Regions from separate parts of the Thalassospira sp. GO-4 genome, predicted to be linked through region 1. Evidence: riboswitches for the same ligand, from Rfam matches in the RefSeq annotation. Region 1 holds a riboswitch; the other holds the start of a gene.
The links. A riboswitch is a leader RNA that binds a small molecule or an ion and turns the genes downstream of it on or off. The one in region 1 is predicted to bind thiamine pyrophosphate.
Positions count from the first base shown of each region.

Region 2: linked by a shared signal. The riboswitch ahead of M9H61_RS02680 (ABC transporter ATP-binding protein) and the one ahead of thiM (hydroxyethylthiazole kinase) in region 1 are both predicted to bind thiamine pyrophosphate.

Region 1 covers NZ_CP097807.1:3,248,039-3,263,266, reverse strand. The annotation lists gene M9H61_RS15100 (VOC family protein) at 1-1,087, opposite strand, end outside; gene M9H61_RS15095 (nucleoside-diphosphate sugar epimerase/dehydratase) at 1,282-3,243, opposite strand; gene M9H61_RS15090 (glycosyltransferase family 4 protein) at 3,368-4,381, opposite strand; gene M9H61_RS15085 (RsmB/NOP family class I SAM-dependent RNA methyltransferase) at 4,602-5,948, shown strand; gene rpe (ribulose-phosphate 3-epimerase) at 6,081-6,746, shown strand; gene M9H61_RS15075 (FdhF/YdeP family oxidoreductase) at 6,924-9,236, shown strand; gene M9H61_RS15070 (hypothetical protein) at 9,233-9,583, shown strand; gene M9H61_RS15065 (DUF1674 domain-containing protein) at 9,593-9,865, opposite strand; gene M9H61_RS15060 (Tex family protein) at 10,111-12,456, shown strand; TPP riboswitch at 12,586-12,691, shown strand; gene thiM (hydroxyethylthiazole kinase) at 12,768-13,577, shown strand; gene thiE (thiamine phosphate synthase) at 13,574-14,206, shown strand; gene M9H61_RS15045 (hypothetical protein) at 14,418-14,723, shown strand; gene M9H61_RS15040 (superoxide dismutase) at 15,002-15,228, shown strand, end outside.
Region 2 covers NZ_CP097807.1:545,663-560,890, reverse strand. The annotation lists gene M9H61_RS02735 (TonB-dependent siderophore receptor) at 380-2,605, opposite strand; gene M9H61_RS02730 (ABC transporter ATP-binding protein) at 2,885-3,754, shown strand; gene M9H61_RS02725 (iron ABC transporter permease) at 3,751-4,764, shown strand; gene M9H61_RS02720 (iron ABC transporter permease) at 4,761-5,825, shown strand; gene M9H61_RS02715 (ABC transporter substrate-binding protein) at 5,977-6,915, shown strand; gene M9H61_RS02710 (MurR/RpiR family transcriptional regulator) at 6,982-7,860, shown strand; tRNA gene M9H61_RS02705 (tRNA-Arg) at 7,950-8,026, opposite strand; gene M9H61_RS02700 (ETC complex I subunit) at 8,174-8,467, opposite strand; tRNA gene M9H61_RS02695 (tRNA-Pro) at 8,612-8,688, opposite strand; gene M9H61_RS02690 (DUF192 domain-containing protein) at 8,847-9,293, opposite strand; gene M9H61_RS02685 (acetoin utilization protein AcuC) at 9,290-10,441, opposite strand; TPP riboswitch at 10,617-10,728, shown strand; gene M9H61_RS02680 (ABC transporter ATP-binding protein) at 10,719-11,516, shown strand; gene M9H61_RS02675 (ABC transporter permease) at 11,513-12,325, shown strand; gene M9H61_RS02670 (ABC transporter substrate-binding protein) at 12,404-13,357, shown strand; gene M9H61_RS02665 (MBL fold metallo-hydrolase) at 13,559-14,605, shown strand; gene M9H61_RS02660 (FAD-binding oxidoreductase) at 14,833-15,228, opposite strand, start outside.

The sequences.
Region 1 (15,228 bases):
AACGGAAGAATGCCAGCTTTTCGACACGGAGCGTCTCGTAATCATCGGGGAAGGCGGCAAAACGTTCGGCCAATTCGGTTTCATAATCGCGTGCGTTTGATCCGCCCGCACTGACCTGGACCGCGTGGCGCACCGATGCCAGAAGCGTGTCGTAAAGTTTGCGCCCCTCGGCGGTCAGGGCAATACCACGCTGCTCGATCTCGCCAAAGCGTGCGGTGTGGGTGCCCGCCGTTCCCTTCGGATTGCTCCCGACGAAATAGACCTGCTCTTCGAGCGCCTTGAAGCTGGTTTGGCGCAAAAGGATCGGACATTTGCGTGACGGCGGACCTTCGACAATGGCCTTGGGCGAAATGCCGCGTTCGGGCATGGCACGCTGAACCGCATCAATATCAAGGGTCCGCGGCGTCAGATGGTTGATATGCGGTCCCTTGAAGCAAACAACATCGGCAATCAGGCGGTGCGCATCATGAAGCTTCTGATAGGTTTCAAGTGACACCGTCGCATCACTGTGCCAGCGGAAAGTTTCCAGTGCCTCGGCCACAAATTGTTCGGCCTGAACACGGTCAAGCCCGCCGTTCTTTTCGGCCAGATAAATCAGTTTCAGCGCATCTGGGGTAAAGATTTCACGTTTTGCCAGGATAGCTTCGGCCTCTGTGCGCAGTTGCGCATCCTCGATCAGTTCAAGGCGCAGGAGCGACGTGAAAACACGGAACGGATTGCGGCGCAGGGCATCGTCATCAATCGGGCGAAATGCAGTTGAATGCACTGGCACACCGGCAACCGACAGATCGTAATACCCGACCGGATGCATGCCCATCACCGCAAACAGGCGGCGCATATTGAACAGTTCTTCGGGCTTGCCCAGCCGGATTGCGCCATGACGTTCAAGATCAATACGATCAAGGTCATCACTGCGTACAAGTCCGTCACGAAGCACGGGATCAGCAGCAAGTCTTTCCTGATTGATGTCCGAAACGAGTTCCATCAGGGTGCCGTATTGCGGCACTTCGGCACGGTACATGTCCGACATCGCGCCGGAAAACATCGAACGGATTTCATCAGGGTGGACAAAAGCATCTGCCGACATGCGGGGCCTCCAATAGACGGATCGTCAGGAAAATCGGTGAACCATCAACAAGGTCATTCCGATTTGTCATTCTGAGCGCAAGATATGGCCCGCATTTGGCAATGACAAACGACAATTCCGCACGAGTTCATTCCTTCAATGAATGAACATGCGTCGCCATTGCTCGGCTATGCGTGATTGAAATGGCCCGATAACTAGGCCGTATCACCGGTCACTTGATTGGCCGTTTCCGCCGGGGTGTCGGCAAAGATCGATTTGACACCAATTTCGGGCGGCTGGAATTCCGGCACCAGCTTGCTGATCAATTCGAGTGTCTGGTGGGTATTGCGGTTGGTTGCACTGTCTTCAAGCGCATCGAAAACCTGTTTGATTTCGGCATAATCAACCACACGCGGACTTGCCAGCATAACGCCATCGGTTTCGGTGGGAACCGGCGGTTCGCTGTCATGGAACAATTCTTCATACAGCTTTTCACCCGGGCGAAGTCCAGTAACCTTGATCTCGACATCCTTGCCCGGACGAAGTCCCGAAAGCAGGATCATCTGACGGGCGAGGTCAATGATCTTGACCGGACGCCCCATATCGAGAACGAAGATCTTTCCGCCATCGGTCACGCCATGGCGACCAAGTTCCGCGGATTGCAAGACCAGCTCGACAGCCTCGGCAATGGTCATGAAATACCGGGTGATGCCTTCGTGCGTTACGGTCAGCGGCCCACCGGCTTCAAGCTGACGACGGAACAATGGTACAACCGATCCGGTCGATCCCAGAACATTCCCAAACCGCACAGTGACAAAACGGGTCGGACCGCGCTGATCAAGCGGCAATGTCTCCAACGCCTGACAATAACATTCTGCCAGACGCTTGGACGCCCCCATGACATTGGCCGGGTTTACCGCCTTGTCCGTCGAAATCAGAACCATGGTCGCAACACCGGCTGCACGGCAGGCCTCGGCAACATTTCGGGTGCCAAGGGTATTGGTCAGAATACCTTCATTGGGATTGTGTTCGACCAGCGGGACATGCTTGTAGGCCGCTGCATGAAACACGATTTCAGGTGCCACATGATCAAATACCTGACCGATCCGGACACGATCACGAACATCACCCAGAATGCTTTCACGTGGCATATCAGGGAATTTTTCCGCCATTTCCATGTCGATGGCATAGAGATTATATTCCCCTGCATCGACCAGGGTCAGGCTGGCCGGACCATAAGAAGCAATCTGGCGCACCAGTTCCGACCCGATCGAGCCCCCCGCACCGGTTACCAGAACCCGCTTGCCCCCGATCATTTCACGCACACGATCACGATCCAGACGCGCTTGTGGCCGACCCAGCAAATCTTCGATGGCGACCGGGCGAATTTGCAGCGGATCGGCAAGACCTTCGCGCAGATCACCGAGTTTCGGCAAACGCGCCAGCGTCATGCCGTAACGATCAGCAATTTCCACCCATTTGACATTGTCTTCATGGCGCAGCGCATCACCGGTCAGAACAAGACGGCGCGGAAGGCCAAGGCGGCTCATTTCCAGTTTTTTGATGACGTCTTCAAGTTTATCAACAGTCGCAAGCACATCGACGCCATGCATGTTGCGTCCGACCCGTCCTTCGGTCAGGGACACAATGCCGACAACCTTGAACGGGGTATCTGCCGATCGTTCGGTTTCACGAATAAAGGCCTCGGCCTCGTCACCGGCACCAATCAGCAACACAGGCAGACGCGTTGTTCCCTGACGGATCAGTGCGCGTGCGGTGGATTTATCCTTGGCAATCCGGTAGGTCAGCCGCGATCCCCCCAGCAACGCCATCAGCAGGAACCACTGGATTATCGGTGCCGAACGGGGCATCCAGTCCAGACGCGTGGTCAGAAACAGCACAAGGAACAAAACAGCCACGGCAACCGAAACCGCCTTGGCAATACGGGTCAGATCATTAAGCGACGCATAACGCCAGATGCCGCGGTAAAGCCCGAAATACCAGAATGATGCCGCTGCAATCAGTGTAAATAAGGCAGCCGAAAACAGGATGTTGTCAGCCTGATAAAACCGCACACCATCGCCAACCCGAAGATAAAGGGCCAACGGGAACGAAATCGCAGCCATGAAGACATCATGGACAAAGGCAATATGGCTTCGCTGTAAAATGCGCGACATGCGGTCCCTAGTGGCAGTTTTCTGTTTTTAAAAGGATATACCTGTCTGCCCAAAAAACGGACAAGGCATTCTTTTCGCGCCCGTACGGGCACAAGTCAAGCAATGCGCAACTTCCGTGCGATACTTAACTGTCCGTGCGTCCCTTGACCGGCATCCGCACCATCATTCCGACCAGTGACAACACCACAATCAGGGCGGCAAATACCCGCATCCAGCCGGGCGTTTCGCTTTGTGCAAAACACACCGCAATCAGGATCAGATTGCTGATTGCAATCATGGTCGAAACCCGCGCATGGGAAAAGCCGCGCTGGGTTGCCAACTGATAGAAATGTTCTCGGTGGGCCTGCCAGATTTTTTCACGACGAAGCGCACGTTTGACCAGGGTAAAGGTCGCATCAAAAAGATAATAGGATGGCAGGATCAGCGCGACGACCCATGCCCCTTCTGACGCTGTCTTAAGCAAAACCCAGCCCAGAACAAAGCCAAGCGGCACGGATCCGACATCACCCAGAAACAGTTTCGCCGGATGCCAGTTCCAGATCAGAAAGCCGATCATGATGGCCAGAATACCAAGCCCGATATAGCCAAGCCCGATGAATTGCGGCAATGGCATCAGAAGCGCCAGAATAAAGATGCCCAGCCCGATCGAACCGGCTTCGACCCCGGAAATGCCGTCAATCCCATCCATAAAGTTGAACAGATTGATAAACCAGACCCAGGCAAATACCACAAGAACGTGATCGAGCCACAGAGGCACCAGACCACCCAAAACCGGCTTGTCGATGGCAAACACGCCGACAATCACCGCAACAAATTGCATGGCAAAACGTATGGCAGCCGAAAGATCGTGACGATCATCAAGCCAGCTGAGCAATCCAAGCCCGGCTGCTGCTGCCAGCATCAACCAATGACTGACCGAAGTGACCCCGGTATGGATAAACACAACCGCAACCAAAAGGATCAAAAGCGGTGTGACCGCAAGCCCGCCACCGCGCGGCGTCGGCACCGCATGGCTGGACCGGTGATTGGGCATATCAAGGATCGCCTTGCGTCGCAGATAGTTCAAAACCACCCAGGTCAGCAACATCGAGCCAATCAGAAAGATGCTCGAAAAGGTCGCAAGGCCGGTGAAAGTCATGGTTTTGGCGTTCCTGTCACTATCGACGTCAAATGATCCGTCTGGATTAGCCGGACCGCACATCCATCGCAAGGTTTTTCAAACCCTAAGCAAGGTAATCTGCCCCCTCATCTGCCCGATAACACAAGGCAGCCATGCCACCTATTCGGGTGCTTGGTGCTTTACACTTTGCCACGCGACGCTTAACTAACCTTCATAACACGAAACCGGAGATATCCCTTTGACAGAACGCCGTTCCCGTCCAGCACATCGCAACGCCCCGCGCAAACAGCCGGTCGAGACACCCGATCCGCGGATGCTTGCGCTCAAAACCTTGCAGGAACTGCGCGGCGGTGAAGTGACTCTGGACGAACTTCTGTCAAAACATGGCTATGGCCTGCCATCGCTTGATCGCAATTTCCTGCGTCAGCTGCTTGGCACCACATTGCGCCACTTGGGTGAAATCGATGCGGTTTTGGCCCCGCGTTATCAGCCACCGCAAGACCGCGTTGCCGCCCGCCTGACCAATATTCTGCGCCTTGGCGTCGCACAGCTGTTCTTCATGGACACATCCGATTACGGTGCGGTCGACAGCACGGTCAACCTGGCCCGCGACGCAGGCCTGCATAAATATACCAAACTGATCAACGCCGTGCTGCGTGGATTGCAGCGTGATGGATTTGAATGGCCCGAAGGTGTCGAAGACTGGCAGCTTAACATCCCGGCATGGCTGCGCGGGTCGTGGAAAAAGGCCTATGGGGCGGAAATCAGCCAAGCCATTGCCGAGGCATGCCTTGGCCATGCTATGCTCGACCTTTCGATCAAGGATCGCAGCACATCAGCCGACTGGGCGGAAAAGATGGATGGCCTTGTCCTGCCGACCGGTTCGGTCCGCCTTGAAAGTGGTCGTCGCATTCGTGATCTTCCGGGCTATCGCGATGGTGACTGGTGGGTTCAGGACGCAGCCGCGGCCATTCCGGCAACCCTGTTTTCCGCCTATCAGGGCAAAACGATCTATGACCTTTGTGCTGCCCCCGGTGGCAAGACCATGCAATTGGCGTCCCTTGGTGCCAGTGCGATCGCCGTTGATAAATCCGAAGGCCGCCTGAAACGCGTGTTTGAGAATCTTGAGCGCGTTTCCCTTGGTGCCGCAGTTGTCACCGGGGATGCCACCGATCTTGCACCCGATACCCCGCGTGCGGATGCGGTCCTTCTTGATGCACCCTGTTCAGCAACCGGTACCATTCGTCGTCATCCCGATATTCTGCTGCGTCAAAATGACAAATTGATGCGGTCGCTGCTGCCGATCCAGACCAAACTGCTTAATCAGGCTGACAAGCTTTTGAATGTTGGTGGCGAGCTGATCTATTGCACCTGTTCCCTGCAGCCCGAAGAAGGCGAACATCAGGTCAAATCGTTCCTGGCCGACCATCCCAATTACAAACGCAAACCGATCACTGCGGACGAACTTGGTGGCTGGGATGAAGCCATCAACAAGGATGGTGAATTGCGGGTTCTGCCGATCCATATGGCCGATTTCGGCGGCATGGATGGTTTTTTCTGCGCCCGGCTTGTCAAAAAGTCCTGATTTCACGTCAGGATAGCCGTCAAACCTGCAAACAAGGCAGCCATGAGCCCCATTCGGGTGACAGGGCTGCCTTTTTACGTTATGAGATGCGCGAATTTGCCATATCCCGCATTGCTTCAGGACCCGTGACGCATGACCACGTCGAACATTAAAATCGCACCTTCGATCCTTTCGGCCGATTTCGCCCAGTTGGGCGTTGATGTCCGCGCTGTTGACGCAGCAGGCGCCGACTATATCCACATTGATGTGATGGACGGCCATTACGTGCCCAACATCACCATCGGACCGGATGTGGTCAAAGCACTGCGCCCGCATTCCGACAAGGTGTTTGACGTGCATCTGATGATCGCACCGGTCGATCCGTATATCGAAGCTTTCGCCAATGCCGGTTCCGACATCATCACCATCCATGCCGAAGCAGGCCCGCATCTGCATCGTTCGCTTCAACTGATCAAATCACTGGGTAAAAAAGCCGGTGTGTCGCTGAACCCGTCGACTCCGGAAAGTGTCATTGAATATGTCATGGATCTGGTTGATCTGGTTCTGGTCATGACCGTGAACCCGGGCTTTGGCGGCCAGAAATTCATCCCAAGCCAGCTTGAGAAGATCAAACGCATCCGCAAGATGATCGATGCGACCGGCCGCAATATCGATCTTGAAGTCGATGGTGGCGTAAACCCGGAAATCGCCCCGCAGGTCATCGAAGCAGGCGCCAATGTTCTGGTTGCCGGTTCTGCGACCTTCAAAGGCGGCCCGTCGGAATATGCCAACAATATCAAGGCTATTCGCGGCGCGTAATCTGCGTTAAAGGCAGCATCAATGATTGTTCGGGGTCGGAAACACCACAGGGTTCCGGCCCCGATTGCATTTTGAACACATTCAAATCATTGCCGGAACTCTTTGATAAATTTTTTCTATCGACCGATTAGGTATGCATACTTGACCTAATTTCGGTTCTGGCAAATAGATGCCTGCATGAATGAAAGCTTTATTGGAAAAAAATCGTCGGCAGCCGGTGGCTGGGGTGCGCTGAAAAGTTGCGGCAAGCAACTGTTGCAAAGCGGCAGCCCGTTTAACGGCGCACGCACGATGCTTAAGGCCAATCAACCTGACGGTTTTGATTGCCCGGGTTGTGCATGGGGTGATCCCGAGCACGGGTCATCTTTTGAATTCTGTGAAAACGGGGTCAAAGCCGTCTCATGGGAAGCAACCGAAAAGCGTGCGACGCCGGCATTTTTTGCCAAGCATACCGTAACCGAACTGAGCAAACTGAGCGATTACGAACTGGAATTGAACGGGCGCATCACCCACCCGATGCGCTACGATCGGCAAAGCGATACCTATCAACCTGTCGCGTGGGAAGATGCCTTTGCTGAAATCGGTAGCATCCTTAAGGGGTTAAATACCCCCGATGAGGCCGAGTTTTATACGTCAGGCCGCGCAAGCAACGAAGCAGCCTATCTCTATCAGCTGTTTGTACGCATCTTTGGCACCAACAATTTCCCTGATTGTTCGAACATGTGCCACGAAGCCAGTGGCGTTGGTCTGCGTCAGGCAATTGGCGTGGGCAAGGGAACGGTTCTTCTTGAAGATTTCGAAAAGGCGGATGCCATTTTCGTCCTTGGACAGAACCCGGGCACCAACCACCCGCGCATGCTGGGCGATTTGCGCCGAGCGGCAATGCGTGGCGCAAAGATCGTGGTCTTCAACCCGATCCGTGAACGCGGACTTGAACGGTTTTCCGACCCGCAGGACAAGCTTGAAATGTTGCATGGCGGCTCCACCGAGATTGCCAGCCATTATTTCCAGCCCTGCCTTGGCGGTGACATGGCCGCCGTTCGCGGCATGAGCAAAGCGGTCTTTGCCGCCGACGATGCCGCGATTGCCAAGGGCGAACCTTCTGTTCTTGATCACGCGTTCCTTGATGAACATTGCGCCGGACTTGCCGATTACCGTGCTGTGGTTGACGCCACCAGCTGGTCGGAAATCGAAGATCAGTCGGGGCTGAGCCGCCAGGAAATCGAACAGGCCGCCAATGTCTATCTGTCGGCTGAGCGGGTCATTTGCACATGGGCAATGGGCATCACCCAGCACCTTCATTCCGTGCCGACCATTCGTGAAATTGCCAATTTCATGTTCCTGCGCGGCAATATCGGCAAACCGGGTGCCGGTCTGTGCCCGGTCCGCGGACATTCCAACGTTCAGGGCGACCGTACGGTCGGAATCAATGAAAAGCCGCCCGCGGCCTTTCTCGATGCGCTGGAAAAGGAATTCGGTTTCAAGGTACCGCGCAAACACGGGCACAATGTTCTTGGCGCGATCGGTGCGATGCTTGATGGCAGCGCCAAGGCCTTTATCGGGTTGGGCGGGAATTTTGCCCGGGCCACGCCCGACAGCGCCCTTGTTGAAAAGGCGATGAAGAACCTCAAACTGACGGTTCACATCGCAACCAAGCCCAACCATTCGCATCTTATGCCCGGCGAAATCGCCTTTATCCTACCCTGTCTGGGCCGGACCGAGATTGACCTGAATTCCCGTGGTCAGTCCCAGGTGGTCAGCGTCGAAGATTCCATGAGCATGGTGCACGGTTCGGCTGGTATCAACCGTCCTGCTTCACCGCATCTTCTGTCCGAAGTTGGCATCATTGCCGGAATTGCCGAAGCAACGGTTGGCAGCGACATCGTATCCTGGGCGGCACTTGCCGATGATTACGAGCTGATCCGCAGCCATATCGAGGCGACCGTTCCGGGCTTTACCGATTATAATACCCGTCTGCGCAAACCGCGCGGCTTCCATCTGCGCAATGATGCAGCACACCGGGAATGGAATACCCCCGCTGGCAAGGCGACATTTTCCAATGCGCCGCTTCCCAAGCAAACCGTCCACCAGCAGGCACGCCAGACCCGCCCCGCATCTGCCGCACAATCGCGGTTTGCCTTGCAGACATTCCGCTCCCACGATCAGTACAACACGACCGTCTATGGTCTTGATGACCGGTATCGCGGGGTTTACGGCGAACGAAAGGTCATTTTCATCCATCCAGATGATCTTGCCAATCTGGGTGCCAAGGCCGGTGATCGCGTTGATGTCATTTGTGAATATGATGACGGGATCGAACGGATCGCCAATGATTTCCGGTTCGTTTCCTATGACATTCCGCGTGGCAGTGTTGCCGGCTATTACCCGGAACTGAACGTTCTGGTGCCGCTTGGCAGTGCTGGTGAACAAAGCGATACACCGACATCCAAATCGGTGATGGTTTCGTTCCGCCCGGAAAACCGGGTTTGAACAACCACGCCCGAAATCCCGTGGATGGCGATCTTGCACCGGATGCAGCGATGTTTCTGCATCTGGTCGAACGCCTGATGGCAACGCAGCCGGAACTAACCCCTGTTCAAGCGGGCATTCTTGTCGCCGCACGTGAAGATATCGCACGTGACAGCCGGACCTTTGCCCGGCTTTTCGGGATGGCGCATGCCATTGTATTGCGGGAACTCAATGCGCTTGTGCAGTCAGGCGATCTGTTAACCGTGACCAAGCGCGATGCACGCACGTTGCGTACCCATTATCTACCGACAACCGGCCGTGCACGCCCAGACAACGCGGACCTACCGCCCCACAGCCCGGCTGGGTAAGGTCGCGCGTCAGAAATCGATGCAGCGGCCCTTGTTTTCCCAATCACCAAAGCGGGTCGGTTCCGGGCCTTTGGGGCCACCGATTTCCCGGGCCTTGGCAGCCGCTTCCTTGAAGGCCTTTGCTTCGGCCAGCGCATTGATCGCATCTTGCGACAGTTGCGGGGCTGTGTCGGCACCTGCGATTTCGTCGGCTGCGCTTTCTGCTGCCGCATCGGTTTGCGGTTCGGCTTTTTCTTTTGGCTCTACGTTATGAATGACGGTCTCGCGGAATTTGCCGGCCATCCGAATTCTCCTGCTTGGGCGCGTTGCCCCTGAAATCACATTTGCCAAAGAAATAACGTCATCGGCCACCACTCGCAACCCTTGGCGCCGGGCGATCGAACCGGTCAAAAGACATTGGATTTCAGTCCTTTGGAATCAAACACGGAATCCTGATCCGGAGTTTGGGAAAAATTTGGAAAAACTGGCTCTTTTCGATCACGGCCAAAGCCGCTATTTCAGGCATACGAGCAAAACAAGGAGAAACCATGCGTCCAATTCCCCAGCGTATCGCCGAAGAACTTTCGGTTCGTCCGGAACAGGTCATTGCCACCATCGAGATGCTTAACGAAGGCTCTACCGTTCCGTTTATCGCCCGTTACCGCAAAGAAAAGACTGGTGGGCTTGATGACACCCAATTGCGTACGCTGGAAGAACGCCTTCGCTATCTGACCGAGCTTGAAGAACGGCGCGCATCGGTGCTTGAAAGCATCCGTGAACAGGAAAAACTGACCCCGGAACTTGAAGCCCAGATCAACGAAGCCGATACCAAGACGCGTCTGGAAGATCTTTATCTGCCCTATAAGAAAAAGCGTCGCACCAAGGCCCAGATCGCCCGCGAAGCAGGGTTGGAGCCGCTGGCAGATGGCCTGTTCAATGATCCGACCCTTGATCCGGAAACCGAGGCCGCCAAGTTTGTTGATGCCGAAAAGGGCGTCGAAGATACCAAGGCCGCCCTTGATGGCGCCCGTCAGATCCTGATGGAACGCTTTGCCGAGGATGCCGACCTTGTCGCCAAACTGCGTGACCATTTGTGGAACGAAGGCGAAATCACCGCAACCGTGGTCGAAGGCAAACAGGCCGAAGGCGCGAAATTCTCCGACTATTTCGAACATTCCGAAAAAATCAAAACCTGCCCGTCGCACCGTGCGCTCGCACTTTTCCGTGGTCGCAACGAAGATATCCTTCAGCTGAAGCTGACCCTTGGAAAAGAGGACGAAGACCGTCCGCGTAGTCAGCCGGGCCGGGCCGAAATCATGATCGCGGCCCATGTCGGCATTGCCGATAAGGGGCGGGCAGCCGACAAATGGCTGCTTGATACGGTACGCTGGACCTGGCGCGTCAAACTGTCGCTGTCGATCGAGCTTGATCTGTTTGGCACCCTGCGCGACAGCGCCGAAGAAGGCGCAATCAAGGTCTTTGCCGATAACCTCAAGGATCTTCTGCTGGCCGCACCGGCCGGGCAAAAGGCCACCATGGGTCTTGATCCGGGGGTTCGTACCGGGGTTAAGGTCGCGGTTGTCGATGCCACCGGCAAACTGGTCGATACCGCAACAGTTTACCCGTTCCAGCCGCGCAATGACGTCGAAGGGGCGCTTAATACCCTTGCCGCCCTTGCCGCACGTCACAAGATCGAACTGATCGCGATTGGCAATGGCACCTTCTCGCGCGAGACGGATGAACTTGCCGGTCAGCTTCTCAAACGCTTCCCGGCCCTTAAGGCCACCAAGGTCATCGTTAACGAAGCCGGCGCATCGGTCTATTCGGCGTCGCAATTCGCAGCCGAAGAATTCCCCGATCTGGACGTATCCCTGCGCGGAGCAGCATCAATTGCCCGGCGTTTGCAGGACCCGCTGGCGGAACTGGTCAAAATCGAACCGAAATCCATTGGTGTCGGGCAGTATCAGCACGATGTATCGGAAACCAAACTGGCGCGGTCCCTTGATGCCGTGGTTGAGGATTGCGTGAACGGTGTTGGTGTTGACCTGAATACTGCATCCATTCCGCTTTTGACCCGTGTTGCCGGTCTGACCGAAACGCTGGCGCGCAATATTGTCAGCTATCGCGATTCAAACGGTGCGTTCCAGTCCCGTGCCGACCTTAAAAAGGTCGAACGTCTGGGACCAAAGGCGTTTGAACAATGTGCCGGCTTCTTGCGTATTCGTGGCGCCCAGAACCCGCTTGATGCATCGGCCGTGCACCCCGAAGCCTATCCGCTGGTCGAAAAAATCAGTGCAAAGGCATCAAAACCGCTGGCGACCCTGATTGGCGACTCGGCCTTTATCAAGACCCTGCGCGCCGAAGATTTCGCTGACGACACGTTTGGTGTCCCGACCATCCGCGACATTCTGGCCGAACTTGACAAGCCCGGCCGGGATCCGCGCCCGGAATTCAAAACCGCGAAATTTGCCGATGGTGTGAATGAAATCAAAGACCTTCGCACCGGCATGAAGCTTGAAGGAACGGTGACCAACGTCACCAATTTCGGGGCATTTGTCGATATCGGCGTCCATCAGGACGGTCTGGTTCACATTTCCCAGTTGGCTGACAAATTCGTCGAAGATCCGCGCCAGGTGGTCAAGGCCGGCCAAATCGTTTCGGTGACGGTGATGGAAGTCGACGCACCACGCAAACGTATCGGGCTTTCAATGAAATCGGCCCCGGATTACGAAGCTGTGCGTGAAAAACGGTCCGATAACCGTGGGCAGGCCCCCCGCGGTGGTCATGGCGGTCGCCCGCAACACACATCTGGTGGCGGGAATCGCGGTAATTCCGGCGGCGACGGCGGTGCGATGGCTGCCGCCCTTAAGGCTGCGATGGAACGTCGCAAATAATCACGACGAACCAACGACATTTTCAAACGGCGGGATGGCGAAAGCTGCCCCGCCGTTTGCATTCTGATCGGTGATCATGCTGTGACCGACAGGATGAATTGACAGAAAGCGCATTAAAACCCATTTTGGGCATTCACCAAGGGGAGCCCCGTCAGGGGGCTGAGAAACTGCCGCGCAGTGACCCTTTGAACCTGATCCAGTTCATACTGGCGTAGGGACGGTGTGAACGCGAAATCCTTGGCGTTCTCCATCTTTCCGACTTCGAACTGGGTCTCCAAACGCACTTGAGTTTGCTGCATTGGAGCCTCGACATGACGACTGATCTTTCCACCACCGCGACCGGGCTGTTTGAAAAAATGCGTGCGACCAATCCGCTGGTCCATTGCATCACCAACTATGTTGCGATGAATTATGCTGCCAATGTCCTTCTGGCGGCGGGCGCATCACCGGCAATGGTCCATACCCCCGAAGAATCCGGCGAATTTGCCGCAATCGCAGGCGCACTGACCGTCAATATCGGCACCCTGTCGCCCCATTGGGTCGAAGGCATGATTGCCGCGGCCAAATCGGCAAATGATGCGGGCAAGCCATGGGTTCTTGATCCCGTGGCACATTTCGCAACCACATATCGCCGCGATACGGTTGCTCGGTTGCTGAAACTGAACCCGACCGTTATTCGCGGTAACGCATCCGAAATCATCGCCCTTGGCGGCGGCCAAAGTGCCGGTCAGGGCGTAGACAGTGGCGATCCGGTCGAACAGGCCGAAGAAGCCGCCCGCACCCTTGCCACCGCGCAGAAGGCCATTGTTGCCGTCACGGGCGAGGTTGATTTTGTCACAGATGGAACACGCAATGTCCGCATTGCCGGTGGTTCGGACCTGATGCCGAAAATCACGGCCATGGGCTGTTCGCTGACCGCACTTGTTGGCGCCTATACCGCAATCGCCAAAGATCAGGCATTTGAAGCCACCATCGCGGCCCTGACCAATTTTGCCGTTGCGGGAAGCATCGCGGCAAAATCAGCCAACGGTCCGGCATCCTTCATGACGGCCTTTGTTGACGGGCTGCATAATCTTGATGCTGCCACCTTTGCCGGCACTGCGCGTATCGAGGCCCTATGACATCCTTTGATCTGTCCCTTTATCTGGTACTTGATCCCGAGCTGTGCCGAACGCATTCGATGGTCGAAACCACCCAGGCAGCGATTGCTGGAGGGGCAACCATCGTCCAGTTGCGCGACAAAAGGGCCGGTACCGAAGGTCTGATACGCATCGGGCGCGAACTGATGGATGCGATGCGTGGTACCGGTGTGCCGCTGATTGTGAATGACGATATCGACGCCGCCATCGCCATCGGTGCTGATGGATTGCATGTCGGTCAGGATGACCTGCCGACAAAAACTGCGCGCGACCGGCTTGGCCCGGACAAGATCATTGGTCTGTCGATCGAAGACGAAACTGTCGCCCGCAAGGTTGATCGGTCGATTGTCGATTATGTCGGCATTGGACCGGTCTTTGCCACACCGACCAAACCCGATCACAAACCGGCCATCGGGTTTGATGGCCTTGCCAGTCTGGTCCGGATCGCCGGTTTGCCATCCGTTGCGATCGGCGGATTGAAACGCGATCACGTCGACCCGGTATTTGAAACCGGTGCGAACGGCATTGCGGTTGTATCGGCAATTTGCGGACAACCCGACCCCGAAGGCGCCACCCGCAAGATTTCTGATGCCATCAAAGCCCGGAAATAACCGGTTAAATCAGATACCTGGCCCGAAATTCATCGTCAAAACCCCCGCCCGATTTTCCGGTCTGGCGGGGGTTTTGATGGCAGTGACGCATGGCTGTTCCCCGCCCCGCGCAGCAAACCGCACGGAAATGCCGCAATTGCGCCGCTAATTCTCCGGCTTCGGGGTGCATCTTGTTTCCATGAGATCGATGCACACAAGCGCGAGGGATATCATGTTGAAATCTATGCGCAGCAAACCGGTCGCCATCGCCCTGATCTGTATCCTGACCGGAACGACCGCGGCTGTGGCAGCCATCCGGATTGCCCCGAAACCGACGACCGACAGTGTTACTATCAGCTCTGAAAAGCCGGCTGGTGAAGTCATTCTGACGCACCAGGACGGTACCATTGCGCTTGATCGTGACTGTCATACCTTCCCGTGCAAACTGGATATTTCGTCCCTGCCAAAGGGCGAATATGACGTCATGATCCGTAACGGGACGGATATCGAACATCGCACCGGCCTGTATAAGGAATAACCGGGGACACCGATTTTTTTGGCGAGTCCCCGGAACGTTTTCCCGGCCGGGATGTTCAGTGAACAGGGCCAGGCGATATCATATTGCCAAACGGCGCATTGCATAAAATGCCAGCCGACCTAGATTATGGCCCAGAGGCACCCCTCCCTGCCCGGTGAAGTGGCCCTGCAACAAAGGTTTCCAACAGGTTGCACGGGATTTTCACTTTCACCAAAGGTGGAAAAAGGGATATGTTGCGTTACCGCACAGACCAATAATGAAAGTCGAGGAACTGTATCATGGCATTTGAACTCCCAGCACTTCCGTATGCATATGACGCACTTGCGCCGGTCATGTCGGCTGAAACTCTTGAGTTTCACCATGACAAACACCACAACGCCTATGTTGTGAACGGCAACAAGCTGCTCGAAGGTTCGGGCCTTGAAGGCAAGTCGCTTGAAGAAATCGTTGTTGCATCTTACGGCGACGCATCCAAAGCCGGCCTGTTCAACAACGCTGCCCAGCA
Region 2 (15,228 bases), 1.8 Mb from region 1:
ATATCTGGCTTCTCTTAAGAAATTTAGCAATTTCGTCAAGAGAGTACTGGGTCATAGCATTTCGTCTAATCACAGACACGCATAAAGGCTAATCGAAGACATCTAAAAGAGTGGCAGCTATCGCCACCTTTTAGTGCGAATATCTTTGGTTTGTCTTACGACATTCACAGGCAAAACCTCAAACAATGACGGTTCTTCTGGGGCCAGAACCTTTAACCTACAGGTTAGTTTTCTATTGCTCTATCCGGTTGAGCTAAGGGACAGCACAGTGTGGATGGTTTGCTTATCCCCCATGGGCATGGCATTGGCCGCCTACCCGACTTAACAAAAACGGGGCGCGAACGCCCCGTTTTGGAAATCTGATTTTTGCGTGCGAATGTCAGAATTCGACTTTGGCACTCAGGATTGCCTGGAACGGCTCCCCGATCTGGTTGCCCAGATTGTTGGTGCCAATCGAGGAGGTGTAATACACCTCGTCAAAGATGTTTTTCAGATTGAGCTGGAAGGTAATCGGGTTGCTGGCATCAATCGTGTAGGACGCAAACATGTCCGCAACCGCATAAGCCGGAAGGTCATAGGTATTGGTGTTGGTCCCCGGACGATCACCGACCGCACGGACACCACCGCCCGCCCGGAAGTTGCTGGCACCGGGCACCGCAGTCCCGAAATCATAGGCCAGGAAAAGCGACCCGGTATGGCGGGCCACATTGGCAAGACGCTTGCCCTTGAGTTCGGGATCCTTTGTCACCCGTGCATCGGTAAAGCCATAGCTTGCGATAATGTCGAGATTTTCGGTAAGCGCCCCGGCCACGTCAATTTCAAGCCCGCGCGAACGCACGGTTCCCGCCGCCTTGACCACGGTTTCGCCACCGACATCTTCGGAATAGGCGACGTTGTTTTTCTCGCTGGTATAAAGGGCGATGTTGGTCGTCAGACCATTGGCGACCTGGTATTTCGTGCCGACTTCATAGGAAATACCTTCTTCCGGGGCAATATTGCCGACATAGCTGCCGATCGAGGATTGCGGACGGAAGGTCTTGGCAACATTGGTATAAAGCGACAGTTGCGGCGTCGCCTTATATACCAGACCGCCATTGGGGATCAGTTCCTGACCATAACGTTCGGTGTTGGTCACAAACGGCCGTCCCTTGCCCGCCAGAATGTCGTAATATTGCACACGCAACCCGCCGACCAGGATCCACTGGTCATTCAGATGCAGGGCATCGCGCGCATAGGCCGAAACAGTCGACAATGTTTCGGTCTGGTCACTGTCGCTGGCCGACACGTTCGTACATTCATCCAGATTGCCATAGACCGGATTATAGATATTGAAATTGGTGACGTTGCTACACCGGATCATATCCGTACGCAGCGTATCACTGTAATCATAGGACGTGCCAAACAGCAGCTCGTTCTTCAGCCCGGCCAGCTCGACCTCGCCAGTCAGATCGGCACGCACGGAATGCTTGATCAGGGTTGAATCCTGTGTCGCATCGGCGCGCCGGGTCACATCGCCGGTGCTGGCATTATAGGACCTCACACGCGCCTGATTGTCGGCATATTTGTTGCGGCTGAAGCTGTAATCAAAGCCAAGTTCCCACGCATCGCCAAGATCCTGATTGACTTCGAACTGGACCATATCGGTCTTGCCCTTGGTCACGTTATAGGGCTCGTCAAAGCGAATTTCCGGATCAACATTGACCGCCTTGCCGGTATTGAGATCAAAGATGGTCCCGCGGTCGAACGGCACACTGTATTTTTCGTGGAAGTAACTTAGCGTAATGTCGGTTTCATCGCCTTCCCAGCGAAGGGACGGTGCGATTTGCTGTCGTTCGGTTTCCCCGAAATTGCGCCAGTAATCGGTTTTCTCGTAATCGCCAAGTAACCGGAATGACAGGGATCCGTCTTCCACCAGCGGTCCGGTCACATCAAACCCGGCATTGCCGCCGCCAAAACTGGTCAGGCTTGTATTCACCTCGCCACCGAATTCGGATTGCGGTTTCTTGGTGACGATATTGATCATCCCGCCGGGATCAAGAATGCCATATAATGTCGATGCCGGCCCCTTGACCACTTCGACATGATCGGCCGTGATGTTGAAGCTGCGCGGCGTGGCAACCTTAAGCCCGTTCACCAGAATGGAATCATCACGGTTCGATCCAAATCCGCGGCGAATGATTGCATCCTGCGTCGCACCAAGCGTATTGGTCTGCGTCACCCCGCTGACATTGGCCAGAACATCGTCAAGGCTGCGCGCATCCTGATCTTCGATAACCTGCGATCCGACGACATTGACCACCCGCGGCACATCAATCAACGGGGTCTTGGTCCGGGTCGCCACCGATGTGCTGACCGGCTGATAACCGTCAACCGCATCATCGCCATCCCCGCTTCGCTGGCTTGCTGTCACGGTGACCGGCTGGGTCGTTACCGATGTTGCAGTCTCGTCGGTTGACTGCTTCTGGGTTGGCTGGGCTTGAGCGACCTGCTGGATCTGGCTGCCGGCTTCTTGTTCGCCCGCGGCACGGGCATGGTTGACCATCACCCCGCTTATCGATACCGACGCCAGCAACAAGGCCCCGAATTTACAATGTTGCACCTTCATTCTAACCACACTCACAATTCCAGTTAATAATTATTCTTAATTACTTTGAGAGTGGTTATCATTGTCATTTATGTAGTAGTCAAACCCTAGTTTCACCCATTGCCACAAAACCGGCCTGTTTCCGACCTTTTTATGCCATCAAACACCTGTCGAAAACCGCTAAATCACCCCTGTTTTCGATAAAAAGTGAAAAAATATAACCGTTGGTTTCTTGACTACTACAGTCGCAAATGTTTCTCATTTGCTTTTGGAATCTGCGGAATCGCAAAGACTCACCCGATGATCAAAGACGCTCCATCACGCGATGTTGCCCCATTGGCAGCAGAAAAACTGCATGCTGCATTCCGCGAAACACCGGTTTTGCACGATATATCATTGTCCATTCCGCAAAACCGGCTCACGGTTCTGGTCGGGCCGAACGGTTCTGGCAAGTCGACATTGCTTTCGACTTTGTCGCGTCTGATGTCCCCGGCAAAGGGCACGGTTTACCTTGCCGGCAAGGATATCCATACCCTGCCCACACGCGATGTCGCCCGCAAACTGGGCATTCTGCCGCAAAGCCCGGTCCTGCCCGAAAGCCTTAATGTCTATGATCTGGTGTCGCGCGGTCGCTACCCCCATCAGGGACTTTTCCGGCAATGGAGCAATGCCGACGAAAAGGCCGTCCATCACGCAATGGAAATCACCGACACCGCAAGCTTTGCCCAAACACCGGTCAATGCCTTGTCCGGTGGTCAGCGCCAGCGGTGCTTTATCGCCATGGCACTGGCACAGGAAACCGACATCATCCTGCTTGATGAACCGACAACCTATCTTGATCTGCGTTATCAGGTCGATGTTATGAAACTGATCGCCGAATTGTGTCGCAGCCACGGCCGGACAATCGTCACCGTTCTGCATGACCTGAACTTTGCCATGCAATATGCCGATCACCTGATTTTCCTTAAAGACGGCAAAATACATTGCACAATCGATGATCCGAAATCCTGTTCTGCAAACCTGATTTCAGATGTTTTTTCCACCGACGTCATCCGGTTGGTGGATCCGGATTCCGGCATCCCGGTTTTCATTCCGCGCCATAACGCTGGCGATCACGCCTTGCCATCCGCATCACCATCAAATGCCGCCCCGGCCGGATGTGCACCGTGAGAACGGAACGGCTGTCGGGGGTACATATGGCATCGCGTCCGATCCTTGGCCTTGCCGCCCTGCTGGTCCTGATTTCAACGCTTTATCTTATGGTCGGGCCGCGCCTGATCGGGCTGGACAGCCTGCTTCGCCTTGCAAACGGTTTTGATGCCGGCAGTTTTGATCACCGCGTTCTTCAAACCATTCGCATGCCACGGCTTGTCGCGGCCCTGATCACCGGTGCGTGTCTTGGCCTGTCGGGTTTGTTGTTACAGGGGCTTTTGCGCAACCCGCTGGGCGAACCCCATATTCTGGGACTGAACGCCGGGGCGACACTTGCGGTTGTTGTGGCAACGGCGGCCCCTGTGGGCCTTGCCACGGACGGCATTGCCCGCCCGCTGATGGCCGCGACCGGTGGCGGATTGCTGTTTCTGGCGACGATTGTTTTTGCCTCGGCCGGGAAATCGGGCATGACGTTACTTAAGGTCACCTTTTGCGGGATTGCCTTTTCCGCGCTGGCGTCTGCTGTGACATCGGCCATTCTTATTCTTGATGATGACACCCTTGATCAGGTGCGACTTTGGATGGTCGGGGATCTGGCCGGGGCCCGGATGGATACCCTTTGGGCGTCTTCCTGGTTGCTGGTGCCAGCCGTGATCGCCGTGCTTTATGTTTCAAGTTGCCTGAATGCGCTGGCACTTGGCGATGATGTGGCAACCGGACTTGGTATTTCCGTTCGTCGGGTACGCCTGATCGGTATCATTGCCGCCGCCCTGTTTTGCGGGATCGCGGTCGCAATCGCAGGTCCGATCGGCTTTGTCGGGTTGATTGTGCCCAATCTGGTGCGCCGCTTTGTCAGCGATTACCGATTGTCCGTACCGCTTGTCGCATTGGGTGGTGCGGGCTTGCTGGCTCTTGCCGATCTGTCAGCGCGGCTTGTGATGCTGCCCCATGAAATTCCCACCGGACTTGCCACCGCCTTTGTTGGCGCACCGGTCTTTATCATTCTGGTGGCAAGGGCGCTGCGATGACCATGCCATTCAAACAGCCCCGTGCCACCGGCTATCACCAGATCAGGATCGGCCGCCTTGAAATGCGCCTGCATATCGTGCGCACCGTCATCCTTGTCCTTGCGGCATCGGGGCTGATTGCCGGAGTATTCTGGGCAATCACACTGGGCAGTCAGGATATCCTGCCGACCGGTCTGATCGCCGTCATGTCGGGTGATGTGACATTATCCCCCACGGCACAGGCGATCTTGACAGAACTGCGTCTGCCACGGGTTGTTCTTGCCGTTTTGTGCGGGGCGATGCTGGGGCTTTCGGGTGCATCGATGCAGTCACTGACTCGTAATGGTCTTGCGGATCCGGGGCTTCTTGGCGTGCGCGAAGGATCTATTCTGGTCATTTTGTGCCTGATCCTGTTTGGCCCGTCCCTGCCCGCCATTTCATATCCGCTACTGGGCACGATTGGCGGTTTGCTTGTGGCTGCAATGACGGTTGCCATCGCGCGATCGACCTCCAACCTGCGCTTTGTGCTGATCGGTATCGGGCTGTCGTGGTTTTTATCGGCACTGGTGGCCATGATCCTTGTGTCCCTTGATGCCAGCGACGCCCAGCCATTGCTTCTTTGGGTTACCGGCAGTCTGACATCCGCCACCTGGGACATCGTCCCGGTCGCAGCGGGACTTCTGCTTGTCAACTTTGTGCTGCTTCTGGGCTGCGCACGGTCGGCTGATGTCATGTCCCTTGGCGCACAGACCGCCACCGGACTTGGTGTGCGGCTTGGCCGGACATCGGCGATCCAGCTTCTAGCCGCAACCATGCTTTCGGCAACATGTGTCTCGACCATTGGCGGGATCGGCTTTATCGGCCTGATCGCCCCGCACCTGACCAAACTTGTCATTGGCAACCACAGTCAGGCATCGGTTCTAGCGGCCAGCGCCCTGGTCGGCGGGCTGTTGTTGCTGGCATCCGATACCATTGGCCGGGTTGCGTTTTTACCCCTGCAACTGCCAGCCGGCATTGTTCTTGCCGTGATTGGTGTGCCGGTTCTTCTGATCCTGCTTTGGAAACGCCGCGATGAACTTTAGGACGATCTTGATGGCAATGCCCGTTGTGTTTTCATGCAATCAGCACCCGGTTGCGCGCGATCGCATTTCCCCGCGCCCCCAATCTCCTCATTTCATATTCCGACGGGTCATATCCGCTATTGCCGCCTTCGTCGCAGTCCTTCTGTGGGGCATGAACGTACAGGCAAAAACATTCACTGATGATCTTGGCCGGGATGTCGAGGTGCCGGACCATCCGACGCGGATCATTTCGCTATATGATGTGGATGTCACCATTCCGCTGATTGAACTTGGCGTTTTTCCAATCGCCAGTCACGGACGTATCGGCCTTGACGGGACGCCGTATTTGCGGTCATCCCGGCTTTTGACCGGGGTGGATTTTGACAATTCCGACATCCGCTATATCGGATCGACCGAGATTGATCTTGAAACCATCACTGCCCTGGCGCCCGATCTGATCATCACCGCCCCGGGCCGGGCCAGTTCAATCGAACCGCTTCAGGCGATTGCCCCGACGGTTTCACTTGATGCCGCGCGGCGGGGTGGCCCCCATGTGTATCAAAAGCTCGCCGAACTGACCGGTCGGCAAGATGCCCTGAAATATCTAGAAGCCCGTTATCAAGCCAATATCGCCGCCCTGAAACGCAATCTGAACCCGTCGGACATCACCGTCAGTGTGCTTCAACCCCTTAATGGCAAGATCAATATCTATCATACCTATCGATCACTGGGGCGGGTGCTGCGCGATGCCGGGTTCAAATTCCCCGCACTGATTGACAATATCGCCCCTTCCGGCCGCCTTCAGGTCAGCCCGGAATATCTTCCCGATCTTGATGCCGATTACATATTCGATCCGTTCCGCGATGACCGCAACAATGGCGCCAAGGCCGAAATCAGGGCAATGAACGATATCTTTCCCGATTTCTGCCGTTTCCTGAAGGCCTGCCGCGACGGCCGCTATATCCTGGTGTCGCGTGAAATCGCGATTTCGAATTCCTATGGCGCGCTTTCGATGATGACCGCCCTGATCACGTCACACATTGTTGCCGACCGGTTCCGGCCGCCATCCGGCCCCGCGATCAAATCACCGGAAAACGCACCCAAACCCTGAATGCGGTGCGCCGCCTTACATCGGCAGCACCGCCTGTTGCATCCTTCATCAAACCGGGAGTAGCCCGTGTCCAAGAATTTCACCGAAAATCCCGTTGATCGTTTTGCCGAACGCATCAATGCCCGCGCAGACCGCCTGTCCCCCAGCATGCAACTGGTTGCCGAATATATCCGCGATAATCTGAGCGCGACCCTGTCACAATCGGCCCTTGAGATCGCCCACATTACCGATACATCCGATGCCACGGTGATCAGAACGGTTCAGGCTGTCGGCTTTACCGGCCTTCGCGATCTTAAGGAAACCATCGAAGGTTTCTTTATCGCCACCAATTCGCCAACTGCAAAAATGGCGTCGACAACATCGGATGTCGCCAATGATGCCGATACCGCCATCGATTTCATGGTCGAAGATCAGCTTAACGCCATGCGTGAACTGGGTCAGCCCCACAACCGTGCCGGAATGCGCAAAGCGGTCGAACTGCTGTCTGGTGCCAACCGGATCGGTGTATCGGGGATTGGGGCATCTGGCATCATCGCATCCTATGCCGCCCGTCTTTTTTCACGCAGCGGCTATCCCGCCTATGAATTGAACCGCACCGGCATATCATTGGCCGAACAATTGATCGAGGTCGGACCAGGTGACGTTATTGTAATGCTGGGTCATGGCCGCCTGCATCGCGAAGCCAGCGCCACCGTTGCCGAGGCCGAACGCCTGTCGGTTCCCCTGATCGGGATTGTCTCATCCGACAAAAGCCCGCTGATCAAAATCGCCGAGGCCGCAATCGTCCTGCCGCGTTCCAAAAGCGATCAGGTCGCCCTGCACGCCCCCATGATGTGCTGCCTGGAAACTATGATGATCGGCCTTGCTGCGGCCAATCCGGCCAAGCCGCTTGCCACACTTGAACGCATCGTTGAAATCCGCAACCGCATCCGCCCGAAAAAGTAAAACCGCCGCTGCTGTCACGACGAAGGACCCGCGCGGCTGGCACGGAAAGGTCGAAACATCCGGATAACAGATTGATAAAAAAGAAAAAATGGCGATCCCTGCAGGACTCGAACCTGCAACCTACAGATTAGAAGTCTGTTGCTCTATCCAGTTGAGCTAAGGGACCGCTGGGTGGGGGTGGTTTGCTTATCCCCCGGGGCATGGCATTGGTCGCCTGCCCGGCATGTTTGCAGGGTTTAACGTCCCCTGTCAGACGAAACGGGGCGGATGCCCGCCCCGATGGTATGGTCAGCCGGTAACAGCCAGTCCGCTATCAGACAACGCGTTTGAACGCGAAATTGTCGGCATAGGACTTGATCTGGACCTTGCGCGGCTTGGGCTGTTCGATATCGGCGATCAGCTTGTGCTTGGCGGCAAAGGCCTGGGCTTCTTCAAGGGTATCGAAATACATGCGGACCTGGCCACGGGTATCGGTTGAACCGATCCACCCCATCAGTTGATCGGCGACTTTTTTCGCACCCGGTTCAAATTCCATAACCCAGTGCTTGGTCGCAGCCTGACCGGACTGCATGGCGTTTTTGGCAGGTTTATAAACACGGACCTTCATCGGGACCCTCGTCTTGACCGTCGGGATAAGATGTTTATGGCAGTTTAACGGGCCTCTCTAACCCCTGCCAATACTTCATCTTTTACACTTTTTGTCGCGAATTGGAAATCCTGTTGGATCACCGTCAGACAACAAAAAGGGAAATGGTCGGGAAGGCGAGATTCGAACTCGCGACCCCCTGCTCCCAAAGCAGGTACGCTACCAGACTGCGCTACTCCCCGACGCGGATGTGGATTTAGCACCATAATGCCGGGTGGGCAAGACCGCATTATGCGTTTTTTCCGAAAAACATGCACAAAAACCAAAGGCCGCAGATATGGTCTGCGGCCTTGCTATTGCTGATTGATCTTTTGACTGTGGGCGGGTTGGCCACAACGCCCTAGCGCGGCAGGCCTTCGACCTTTTCGCCAACCTCAAAGCCCATCTTGTCGGCCGAGCCACCATTCAGCTCAAGCACGAAACGCACCGGCTTTGGCGACGGGATGATGGTTTCCGATTGCGGTACCGTGCGCTTTTCAATGCCGACAATCGTGCCACTGGCATCAATGAACAGCATATCAAGCGAAATGAAGGTATTCTTCATCCACATTGAAATGTCACGCGCGCCGCCGAAATCAAACAGCATCCCGGCATCACTGGCCATTTCGGTGCGGAACATCAGGCCGCGCGATCGTTCTTCCGGGGTGACGGCCATTTCGACATTATAGACCTCACCATCGACGAGAATGCGCGATCGTTCAAATCCGGTTGCCTTTGCATTAAGCCCCGCAACCACTGCTGCGCTGATAAAGCACACCACCAAAGCCATCTGAATAAACGACTTCATACCCCATACCCTCTTAGTCTTCTGACGCGTTCCCGGACCTCGTCCCGGATTGCGCCGCCCCGCCATGGATCCGCCAAAGTTGTAAACAACTCGTTGGCCGGCTGTCTGCCACGACTATGCGACCATTTTATGACACGCAGGATATTTTCCGCTGTGATGGGTAACACAGGTGGTATTTCGATCCCGTTAATGGTCGCCCACACCCCGGACCAACAGCGCGCAACCCCATATGGACTATATCCTCCGCCGCCAAGAACAAGACTTCTTGGCGCCAATCTGGTCATCGCCCCCACGACTTCCCAGATCGATTGATTGCCCAAAAGCTGTTTTGAAAGCGGATCCTCGGCAAGAGTATCACATCCACATTGTAAAACAATAGCTTGTGGTGCAAAACTTAATGCAAGAGGAATCAAATATTCAAAAAGAACGAACCGCATCTCGTCGTCATTCATCCCGCCCGGCATGGGCAGGTTGCGGGCCATGCCCCCGGCCACGTCATCAATCGTACCGGTCTTGGGCCATAAATCTTCCTGATGCATGGAAACGGTCAGAACCCGGTCATCTTCGGCAAAGGCATATTGCACGCCATCCCCGTGATGGGCGTCAATATCAACATACAACACCCGATCCAGCCCCGAATCGAGAAGCGCATAAATTCCCAGAACCGGGTCGTTGAAGTAACAAAATCCCGATGCCCGATCCCGCAACCCGTGATGCGTTCCCCCGGCCGGATGATGGATGATTCCGCCATCGGCAATCAATTGCGCCGCCAGGATCGATGATCCGGCCGCAGTCGCCGGACGCCGGAAAATTTCCGGATAGATCGGATTGCCATTTTTACCTAGCCCAAACCGGACCATGTCCTCCTCGGGAAGGGACTGGTCACGTTCGGCCTGTATGACGGCATCGACATATTCCGGGTCATGAAACCGTGCCAACTGATCGGGGGTTGCCACCGGCCCCGTCAAATAGGTGCTTTCATCCACCCAGCCCAGCGCATGCACCATATCGACCACCAGCGACACCCGCGGGATCGCCAATGGATGTTTCGGCCCGTAACTGGACCCGCGGTAAATTTCGGCGGCAATCATGCGCGGGGTTATGTCACCCCGACGATAATCAGGAAGGGTTTCGGGCAAGATGGTCACAACAGATGTCAGTCAATTTCAACGGCAGGATCCCCACAGCATTGCGTGCATTCACGCCATTCTGCAAGGGCTGATTACAGCGATCTGACACATCGATCATTGTTGTTTATCGCGCGCGCCGCCTGACACAAATTGTCACAAAACTTGACGGACGCGTTTTGACTGCGCATAGTCCCGTCATCTCCGGGGGGGCCGATCGTAAATCGGCTGAGAGGTTCGGTGTTGCCGAACGACCCTTTGAACCTGAACCGGTTAAGACCGGCGTAGGAAGGATCGAATGCGCGACACAGAACAAGCGCCCCAGCGGGCGCAAAATCCAACCAGTTTCGATATCCACCTGTCGGGTGCCCGTGTGGCATTTGGCGGCGTTGATATTTTTGATGATCTTGATCTGACCCTTCGGGCCGGAAGTTTTACCTGCTTGCTCGGTCCCAGCGGCGTTGGCAAAAGCACGCTTTTGCGCTTCCTTGCCGGTCTGGTCGAAGGCGATGTTAGCGGTAACATCACCTGTTCTGACGGCGGCATCCTTAAGAACCGCATCGCCTATATGGCGCAGCAGGATTTGCTTTTGCCCTGGCGCACGGTACGCGAGAATGTCGAACTTGGTGCGGTCTTGCGCGGGGAACGTCCCGATCATGCGCGTGCCGAACACCTGATCGCCGAAGTCGGTTTGACCGATGCCGCCCATCTGCGCCCGGCCAAACTTTCGGGCGGGATGAAACAGCGTGCTGCCCTTGCCCGCACCCTGATGGAAGATCGCCCGGTTGTCCTGATGGATGAACCGTTTTCAGCCCTTGATCCGGTCAATCGATTACGTTTGCAGGAACTGGCCGCACGGGTTTTGCGCGGCAAGACGGTATTGCTGGTAACCCACGACCCGCTTGAAGCATTGCGTCTTGGCGATCATGTTCATGTCCTGTCGGGTGCCCCGGCCACCCTTGCCGATGCCATCACGCCAGATGGTCAAAGCCCGCGCAACATCACCGATCCCGCCATTTTGGCCCAGCAGGCCGAATTGCTGCGCCAACTTGGTGCCGATATCAGCACGGGTTATGGTGCGGAGGCTGTGTCATGAGCCTTCAAAACAATCCTCATACCCATAAAAAACCACTGACAGAACGCCGCTGGCTGATGATTGCGCGGCCACTGATCATTGTGGTTGCGCTGATTGCAACATGGCAGGCGCTGGTTCTGATTACCGGTGCGCCGAAATACATGCTGCCAACGCCCGCAGATGTCTGGGCCACCCTGATTTCCCGGCATGATGTTTTGCTTGATCACGCGCAATATACCATCGCCGAAACGGTGATTGGCCTGTTTGCCGGTGCGGCACTTGGGACGCTGGCGGCCATTCCGATGGCGCTATTTTCGCCAGTCCGGTTCTGGTTGATGCCGATCCTTCTGGTGTCGCAGGCCATTCCGTTCTTTGCCCTGGCACCGCTTCTGGTTCTTTGGTTGGGCTTTGGTCTGGCATCCAAGATTGCCATGGCCGCCCTGATCATTTTCTTCCCGGTGACGGTCGCCTTCTTTGACGGGTTGGCGCGGACCGAAACCGGCTGGCTTGATCTGGCACGGACCATGGGGGCCAGTCGCTGGCGACTTTTGACCCATATCCGCCTGCCCGCTGCCCTTCCGGCCTTTGCATCGGGTTTCCGGGTTGCCACCGCCGTTGCTCCGATTGGGGCTGTGATTGGTGAATGGGTGGGGTCCAGTCACGGGCTTGGCTATTTGATGTTGCATGCCAATGCCCGGGTTCAGATTGATATGGTTTTTGCCTGTCTTCTGATCCTGTGCGCCTTTTCGATCACGCAATATTTCATTGTCGATCGCGTCCTGCGCGCCGCCCTGCCCTGGCAGCCCGACAGCCTGAAACCGGTTCGGTAATACAATTCCCCGCTGCCCGATTGGTCGCGGTTTAAATCCTCATACAAATAATTTGGCGCATCTTACGGAGGTTCATCCATGTCACGCCTTAAATCCATGATCACCGCGACCGCATTGGGCGCAATGGTTCTTGGCACGTCCTCAACGGCCTTTGCCGCCGACAAGCTGGTCATTCTTCTGGACTGGTTTGTGAACCCGGATCACGCACCGCTGATCGTCGCCAAGGAAAAGGGCTTCTTTGCCAAGCATGATCTTGATATCGAACTGATCGAACCAAGCGACCCGTCCGCGCCGCCGCGCCTTGTTGCTGCCGGCCAGGGTGACGTTGCGGTCAATTATCAGCCCCAGCTTCATGTGCAGGCCGCCGAAGGATTGCCGCTGACCCGTATCGGGACGCTGGTTGCGACCCCGCTTAACAGCCTGATCGTTTTGGAAGATGGCCCGATCAAGGAAATCGCGGACCTTAAGGGCAAGAAAATCGGCTATTCGCTGGCCGGGTTTGAAGATGCGCTGCTTGGCACCATGCTGGGCAATCACGGTGTGTCGATGGATGAGGTCGAGCTGATTAATGTGAACTTCTCGCTGTCGCCGTCGCTTTATTCCGGACAGGTGGACGCGATCATTGGCGGCTATCGCAACTTTGAACTTAATCAGATGGAAATCGAAGGCAAACCGGGCAAGGCATTCTATGTCGAGGAAGAAGGCGTTCCGCCCTATGACGAGCTGATCCTGACCGTACGCAATGACAAGGTCGATGATCCGCGCTTTGCCCGTATGCTCGCCGCCCTCGAAGAAGGCGTGCAGTACCTGATCAATCATCCCGATGACAGCTGGAAGGCCTTTATTGCGGCCTATCCGAACCTTGATGACGAACTCAATATCAAGGCCTGGGCCGATACCTTGCCGCGCTTTGCCCTGCGTCCGGCCGCCCTTGATAAAAACCGCTATGCGCGTTTTGCCGATTACATGGTGCAGCAGGGCCTGATTGCAGAAAGCCCGGCACTTGAAACCTATGCCACGGTGATTGAATAAAATTCAGTTCCCCCTGCTTCCGCAGCGCTTTCCCGGTGGATGCGGAAGTTTCAGGAAGGCCGGAACGTGTCCCCCGCGCTCCGGCCTTTTTCATGTGGTATCCGCCGTGATACGTGTCATTGGCACTTGCGTTTACCTTCTGGTCACCAGACCTTGTGACAGACATAATCACATGATTGTTTTGATGGCAGGAACAGACGCGTGCAAACCCAATCCCGACCCGATCACCATACCGAAACCGGTTTTGAAAACCGTCATCCCCTGCCCGATCCGGTCAAACGGTCGTTCTGGCGTTTTTTGAAACTGCGTTTCTCGGGCGATTACAAATGGCCAAAGGCAACCGAGCAAATCGGCAAAATCGCGACCGAAACACCCGATTTTGAGGCCATCCAAAACCCGGACCCGACCCGTTTGCAGGTCACCTGGGTCGGTCATGCCACGGTTCTGGTGCAATATGGCGGGCTTAACATCCTGACCGATCCGGTATTTTCAGATCGCGCATCCCCCTTTAAACGACTGGGCCCGAAACGATACAGCCAGCCGGGCCTAAGCATCAATCAGTTGCCCAAGCTTGATCTGGTCTTGCTGTCACACAATCATTACGACCATTTCGATCTTGCCAGCCTGACCGTTCTTGGCGATGTGCCGCGTTATGTGTTGCCGCTTAAAAACGGGCCGTTGCTGGAAAAGGCAGGCATCACTCCTGATCGCTATATCGAGCTTGATTGGGATGAAAGCCACCATCACGGGGATGTTAAAATCACCCATGTGCCGTCCAACCATTGGTCAAGCCGCACCACCAAGGATCGCAAGGAAATGCTGTGGGGTGGCTATATTCTGGAATTCGCGGATGGCTACCGGTTCTATTTTGTCGGCGATACCGGTTGGAACGAGGCCCTGTTTACCGAACTGGGCCAGCAACATGGCGGGATTGATTTCGGCCTGATCCCCATCGGGGCCTATGACCCGCGCGATTTCATGCGCAATTCCCACTGCAATCCCGAAGAAGCCGTACAGATCATGCAGGCAATGGGCGTCAAACAGGCACTTGCCATCCATTGGGGGACATTCGTTCTGACCGCCGAACCCGTTGATGAACCGCCCAAGCGACTGGCATCGGCCCGCAAGGAAGCGGGTCTTGGCGATGATGACTTTATTGCCCCGCCGATTGGCGCGACCCGGTTCTTTGCAGGCAAGCAGGCCACGGCGGCCCCCGAACCGCATGCCATTTCGATCAGCGCCGAATAACAAACAAAACCGGCAGCGCGCAAACGCTGCCGGTTTCGTCCGATCCACGATCACCCATTGGGAGACGGGCGATCCGCATCGTTTCTGATCTGCAAGGAAACGCCGTCCTGCACATCATTAAAGATACGTTATAACATTACATTTGTTCTGCAAGGAAATTCTGAAGGGATAACGGGATGATGTGACGCCGCTTACACCATCCCGTCCAAACTTTGATAATGCGGGATTTAGACCCGCGTGCGCGGACGGCGGACAGAACCGTCTTCAAACCGCGAAAGCTCCATCCCCGCAAGGGTAATCGATGGCTGTCCGGTGGTGATCCAGTCTGCCAATACCTTGCCCACAACCGGCCCCATGGCAAATCCGTGCCCCGAAAATCCGGTGGCGACAAAGAAGTGCTTGGGATTGACGAACTGATCAATGACCGGCACCGCATCCGGGGTGACATCAATATCACCGGCCCATTTGTCAACGATGCCGACCTGCTTGATCTGCGGAAAGACCTTTTGCAGATTGGCCATGGCGTTGCTAACTCGCACCTTATAGGGTTCGGCCTGATTGGTGCGCCGTCCGATCATTGGTTGTTTCGATGCTTCTGATCCCGGCAGACGGTCGACCAGATC